Regions from separate parts of the Methylobacillus draconifructus genome, predicted to be linked through region 2. Evidence: predicted binding sites of a transcription regulator. Region 2 holds the regulator's gene; each other region holds the start of a gene.
The links. The regulator sigma-54, encoded in region 2, starts transcription at its own class of promoters, with help from an activator protein. The targets are predictions, from matches to a motif close to TGGCACNNTTCCTGCT.

Region 1 (2,272 bases), on a different contig from region 2:
TGCGGCCACTTCGACGAGCTCGACGTCATCCAGCGTTAAGCCTGCGATACCGAGCGCGCCTTTATATCCGTGCAGGCTCATGCCGCGGGCGATGCTGCTGCCGCGCACATGGTCCTTGATCGGGTGATCGACAAAGGCAGGCAAGGCCAAGCGCCTTCCCTTGAGCTGGTGCGGCTCGGCAATCCCGGAATCGGGCCTCACCAGGATCGCCTGCCACTCGTCTATCCACGTCAACCCGATCAGGCGCGTAGGCGCATATTGCGCACGGGCGGCGATCGCCAGCAAGTTGCCCCCTTCGCGGATGAGGGTAGGCAACTGGTGGTCATAGTGATGCCGGTTGTATTCGCGCGGGCCGTCCTGCAGAGTGGAGACGGTAATCCCATCCTTTGCAAACTCCTCATCCAGCCAGCCCAGCTTATAGGCAATGCCGGTGGCAGTCGGCACCGGACAACGGGTAAACCAGATCTGGTCTACACTATTTATTAGCTCACTCATTGCCGACCCCTCGATTAACCCAGGTCAGTCGCTGGCAGCAGGTTCAAGCCCTTGGCCTGGTCGTAAATCTTGGCCATCTTCCATTGCTGCGCCAACACCCCAGGACCGTAATCACGGGATCCGCCAATCGCGTCCGCCAAGGTCTGGATTTGCGCGCCCTCTTCAAGGATGAGGATAAACTCGGCGGTCTTGCGCAAACCCTGCTTGCCCCAAACGGTAGACCCGCCATTGGCTTCCAGGATTGCCGTGTTGTGCGGATTCAGCTTGATCTGGTCAAGAATGAAATCCACTTCTTGCTGGCGGCGGTCTATATAAATAGGAATTTCACGAATCAGGTTATAACGCTGCACCGGAACGTAACGGATTGGCAATGTACGATGGGTTTGCGCCCAGGCGCCCAGATAGGGGGAATGCACATGTGAAATCGTCGTGATGTCCGCATGCTCCTTGAAGAGCTTGGTGTAGCGGGTCGAGCCGGCGGCGCTTCCCTTGCCCAGCACCACATTGCCTTCAAAGTCCACGACGACCGCCTGCAAGCCACGGCCATCCCAATTGAACGGGCCGGGATCATTCACGATGACCAGCTTTTCCTCGCCGGGCACGCGCTCGACAAAGCCCACCGTCCCGTTAGCAGTAATGGTGCCGGTATTGCGAAACGCGGCAAACGCGATCTTGGCGTCAGCCAAGACTTGTGCAGCAAAAGCTTCTAGATCGTTTTCTGTCTCAATTGCGGTTATGGTCATCATTCACCTCTGTAGTCATCATGAAAGGCAGGCGGGACCTGCCGGGCATCTTGATAACTAAAGTGGCAAAACACATGCCAAGAGCAATCCACCCTATAAAATTGCACAATACCCTATGTATTTCATACACATACATCCAGCACAAAAAGTACTTGGCTCCAACCCATCTGTTTAAAAATCAACAGTTGCTGCAATACAAACAGTGGATGCCATTGAATAATTGCTCAGGAAACAACAACCGTTCTCCAGCAGTTTTTTTATTCCAAAAAAGAATATAAATATAAAAATATAGTTTTAGACCAGCTAAAGGATTGTGCGTATATTGTGGGAAGTTTCTACATAGAAAGTCCTAAGCAATGCATGCTGAACTATGGAATTATGAGCGGGCATTCGAAAGCGCTGATCACGTCATCACGCACCCCAATCCCAGCTCTGTCAGCCTATCCGTGCGCGCAAGCGCGCTGGTCTTCAGCGACCCCAGGTCCCAGGGGTTATTGAACCTGATTGAAAAAATTGCCGCCAGCAACGCCACCGCCCTGATCATTGGCGAAACCGGCACTGGCAAGGAGTTGATTGCCCGTCATATCCATGCGCTAAGCAATCGGCGCGATGGCCCTTTCCAGGCCATCAATTGCGGAGCTTTTTCAGAAACCCTGGTAGAAAGCGAATTGTTCGGTTACGAGCGTGGCGCCTTCACGGGAGCGACAAGCGCCAAGACCGGGTGGTTTGAGTCTGCCAATGGCGGCACCTTGTTTCTTGATGAAATAGGCGACCTGCCTCAATCGACGCAGGTCAAATTATTGCGAGTGCTGCAAGAACGTGAGGTCGTGCGCCTGGGTTCACGCAAATCCACACCGATCGACGTCCGTCTGATAGCGGCCACCAACGTGGACCTAGAAGAAGCGGTACGTGCCGGGCGATTCCGCGAAGACTTGTATTACCGCATCAAGGTAGTGCCTGTCGATTTGCCGCCTTTACGTGAGCGCCCTGGCGATATCCTGCCCCTGGTCGAGCATTTCCTGAACGTCTACAAG
Region 2 (2,272 bases):
ACGCAACAACATGGCGGTAAGCCTTTCGGGCGGCGAGCGCCGCCGGGTGGAAATCGCCCGATGTCTGGCGACCAATCCCAGCTTCATCCTACTGGATGAGCCGTTTGCCGGGATCGACCCGATTGCCGTGCTGGACATCCAGAAGATCGTGCGTTTCCTGACCGAGCGCAATATCGGGGTACTGATCACGGACCATAATGTCCGTGAAACATTGGGCATATGCGATCGCGCCTACATCGTGAATGAAGGCCGCGTATTCGCATCGGGGAAGCCCAGCGAGATCATACATAACGAAAGTGTAAGAGAAGTTTACTTGGGCAAGGATTTCCGCCTGTAGTCAACGCAGAATTAGAGAGATGAAACAAAGTCTACAGCTAAAATTTTCCCAGAACCTGGCATTGACGCCGCAGTTGCAGCAGTCGATCAAGCTGTTGCAGCTGTCTTCGCAGGAACTCAACCAGGAGCTGGAGTCGCTGCTGCAGGCCAACCCCTTGCTGGAGCGCATAGACGGTCCGGACGGGGCTGCCGAGATGTCCGAAAGCTACAGTCCCGCTCCGGATGCCGCGGTCGCCGCTCCCGCCAGCGAGGCACCTGCGCCAGCCAGCGAGGAGTTGCCGCGCGTTGACGAATTCGGCGGAGGGGACGATTACTTCGAATCTTTCCAGGGCAGCAACCGCTGGGAAGAGGGCGGCGCCAACAATGACGACGACAACGACTTCAGCTTCCAGGAAGCGGTCAACCTTACCCTACGCGAGCACCTATTGAGCCAGATCAAGCTGCTGCCGTTGTCCGAACGCGACCAGACCTTGGCAATGGTGCTGGTGGACGCCATCAACGACGACGGCTACCTCGAGCAGTCGCTGGAAGAGCTGGCCGAGCTGCTGCCGGAAGAGCTCGAAATCGACCTGCTCGAACTCGAAACCGCGCTCAAGCATATCCAGAACCTGGATCCCCCTGGTATTGGCGCCCGCAACCTTGCGGAGTGCCTGGCATTGCAACTGCGCGCCCTGCCCGCAGAAACGCCTTTTGTTGATCTGGCGATCAAGGTTGCAGAGCAACACTTGCCTTTGCTGGCGAGCCGCGATTACACGCGCCTGCGCAAGCTGCTGCATTGCGACGACGACGTCCTGAAAACGGTGCAGCAGCTGGTGATCCAGCTCAACCCGCGCCCGGGCGGCGAGTTCAGCCATATCACCTCGGACCACTACATCCAGCACGAAATCGTGGTGAAGAAGGTCAAGGGTATCTGGATCGCCAGCCTCAATGACGAAGTGGTGCCCAAGCTACGCATCAACCAGCTTTATGCCGGCATCCTGAAACGTAATCGCGATAGCTCCAGTCAATACCTCATGAGCCAGATGCAGGAAGCGAAATGGATGATCAAGAACATCCAGCAGCGTTTTTCCACCATCCTGCGCGTGTCGCAGGCGATTGTGGACAGGCAGCGCAACTTCTTCGAGCATGGCGAAGTCGCCATGCGTCCGCTGGTGCTGCGCGAGATCGCCGACGAGTTGGGCCTGCATGAATCCACCGTGTCGCGCGTGACGACGCGAAAGTACATGCTCACACCGCGCGGCGTGTACGAGTTGAAGTATTTCTTCGGCAGCCATGTTGCGACGGAGTCTGGCGGTGCTTGCTCCGCCACGGCGATCCGCGCGTTGATCAAGCAGATGGTGAGCGAGGAAAACCCGAAGAAGCCGCTGTCTGACAACCAGATTACCGACATCCTCGGCAAACAAGGCATAGTTGTTGCAAGAAGAACCATAGCGAAATACCGCGAGTCTCTACAGATACCCGCGGCCAACCAGCGCAAGTCGCTTTGATTTGCGCGTTTTCAAGTAAGGAGAGCGTTATGAATTTGCACCTGACCGGACATCACCTCGACGTTACCCCAGCCCTGCGCGAATATGTGCAGTCCAAGCTGGCCCGACTCAGCAATCACTTTGACCATGTGATTGACCTCAAGGTCACGCTGAGCGTGGAGAAACTGGTGCAAAAGGCGGAAGCCACCCTGCATGTGCCGGGCAACGACCTGCACGCGGAATGCGGGGCGGAAAGCATGTACAGCGCGATTGACTCGCTGGCGGACAAGCTGGACCGCCAGGTAGTGAAGCATAAGGAAAAAGTCAGCAACCACAACCAGGCATCCGGAGGTCTGAAGCACCAGGCGGTCGAGTAACCTCCTCGTGAAATGCTGCAAAAGAGTGCCAAGTCTGTTTTTCATGCATGGATTTGGCGCTCTTGCAGCATATCCTTCCGCTTGTTCATTCCC
Region 3 (2,272 bases), on a different contig from region 2:
GCACGATCACGGGCTTCTCACTGGTGATGTTGGCAGGGAATGCAGGATGCACTTCGTCGAGGGGGCGCTCATGGTTGCCACCGAAGAATACATAGCTTTGCGGCGCATCCTGGTATCCCAGCTCAGTCATTGCCGAAATGGTATCCGACCCCTTGCTGGGCTTGAGCTTATCGAGCTTTTTCAACTCATCCGTCAGCCGCTTATATTCCACCCACTTTTCGGCATGAGCTGGGATATGTTCGGGGCTATCCTTGTTTTCGCCCGTCACCCGCAGATAACCGCCGAAATCCTCCTCGGTCGTCACATTGGCCAAGCGATGATGCACCCAGCGATCCGTGGCGTTCCATTCCTCCTTGGGCTTAAAGATGGATTCACGGCTATCGGTCAAATAGCGCTCCCGATGGTACTTTTCCGCTGCGGCCCTGATTGGCTCGATGATGGCGGCACGCTTGTCCCTGAGCTCCTTGGTCGCTGCTTCCCATTTCGCCAGGTCTTGCTCGTATTGAATTTCAACCGGGCCTTTGGGCGCGGGAATGTTCTCAACCAGATTCACATTGGCAAAGAACGAATGCAATGCGAAATAGTCCTTCTGCGTAATCTTGTCGGACTTATGGTTGTGGCACCTTGCGCACTCAAGCGTGGTACCCAGGATTGCAGTGCCGATCGTATCGGTAATGTCTGTCGCGATCTGGTATTTGCGCTGTATCAAGTCGCGCGAATTCTTGTTGTCGGGAAAGCCAGCCAGGAACCCGGTAGCAATCAATGCATTGTTGTCGCCGGGATACAACTCATCTCCGGCCAATTGCTCCTTGAGAAATTGGTTATACGGCTTGTCTTCATTGAAAGCGTTGATGACATAGTCGCGATAGCGCCACATATTAGGACGGGTGTAATCATTCTGAAAGCCGGTACTATCGGCATAACGGGCCAGATCCAACCATTTGCGCGCTTGGCGCTCGCCATAGCGCGGCGAAGCCAGCAAACGATCCACCAGCTTCTCATAGGCGTTCGGCGATTTATCGTTAACAAAAGCGTCAACCTCGGCGGTGGTTGGAATCAAGCCCCAGGCATCTAAAGTTGCACGGCGGATAAACGCGGCACGGCTAGCTTCCGGGGAAGGCTTGATACCCTTCTCTTCCAACTTGGCAAGCACAAATGCGTCTATGGGCGTACGCACGAATTTCTTTTGCTGTATGGCAGGAACTGCTGGCGAAGCGATAGGCTGCCAAGCCCAATCGCGATCCTTGCCTCTGCTTGTGCCAGCTTTTGCAGAAGCATCTGTCTCAGACTCTGCCGCAATAGCCCAGCTTGTGCCAAGCAACATGACTAGAATCAAAAAACTAACGTTTTTTCTCATTTTGGATGATTCCTTAATTGTCGGATAATCAGCATTTTTAAACCTTAAAAACGCCAATGCGTTAAACCCACAATTCATGAGCATTTAATGTGCCAGCCAAACCACCCCCTTCCACAATATAAATTAATACATTGATTTAAAATAAAAAAACAATATAACCCTTTATTTGAGAAGCAAAAAATTTCCCATAATCTGCTGTGGCAACAACAGAAAACCAAAAGAAAATGTTGATCCCAATACAGTCGAATTTTTTGACATCAACTTTCAGACTGCACCAATTAAAACAGGTGATCGAAAATCAACATGGAGCTGCTTGAAAATAAACAATTCTTCGTAATTTTTAGCTTTTATATGGCGGATTCCTACGTTTATTTTCAGGTATGATTTTTGCTATTTATCTCGGTCCTTGCGTGAGAATTCCTCAGCAGTCACGTCAGATATTCAGCAGAAATATCGGAGATAAATTTTAGTTATGTGGATTGTCAATATTGCCCTTCGCCGCCCTTACACCTTTATTGTCGCGGCGCTTTTAATTGTATTGTCCACGCCCTACGTCCTGCGCAACATGCCGATGGATATATTCCCTAATATCCATATTCCCGTGATCGCCGTTACCTGGACTTACAACGGACTTTCCGCAAAGGAAATTGCAGACCGCATCACCAGTCCGACCCTGCGCGGGCTCAATCAAACAGTAGAGGATGTCGAACACACGGAATCGGTCTCATTGAATGGCCTGTCCATCAGCAAGATATTTTTCCAGCAAGGAACCGACATCCGCTCAGCAATGACCCAGGTGCTTTCCAACGTCACGACTGCCCAGCGCTCCATGCCGCTCGGCATGCAACCGGCGCAAGTGGTCCAATACTCAGCGACAGACCTCCCCCTGATACAGCTCGGCCTGTCGAGCGAGAC

Region 1: ACJSDX_RS12380 (class II aldolase/adducin family protein) is a predicted target of sigma-54. The motif match lies at 1,303-1,318, and genes of this name have one in related genera.
Region 3: ACJSDX_RS06420 (DUF1549 and DUF1553 domain-containing protein) is a predicted target of sigma-54. The motif match lies at 1,437-1,452, and genes of this name have one in related genera.

The regions. Positions count from the first base shown of each region.
Region 1 is NZ_JBJQII010000005.1:250,063-252,334, forward strand. It holds gene ACJSDX_RS12375 (ABC transporter substrate-binding protein) at 1-495, opposite strand, end outside; gene ACJSDX_RS12380 (class II aldolase/adducin family protein) at 510-1,181, opposite strand; gene ACJSDX_RS12385 (sigma-54 interaction domain-containing protein) at 1,595-2,272, shown strand, end outside.
Region 2 is NZ_JBJQII010000004.1:96,057-98,328, forward strand. It holds gene lptB (LPS export ABC transporter ATP-binding protein) at 1-337, shown strand, start outside; gene ACJSDX_RS09325 (RNA polymerase factor sigma-54) at 357-1,823, shown strand; gene hpf (ribosome hibernation-promoting factor, HPF/YfiA family) at 1,853-2,179, shown strand.
Region 3 is NZ_JBJQII010000002.1:547,678-549,949, forward strand. It holds gene ACJSDX_RS06420 (DUF1549 and DUF1553 domain-containing protein) at 1-1,177, opposite strand, end outside; gene ACJSDX_RS06425 (efflux RND transporter permease subunit) at 1,830-2,272, shown strand, end outside.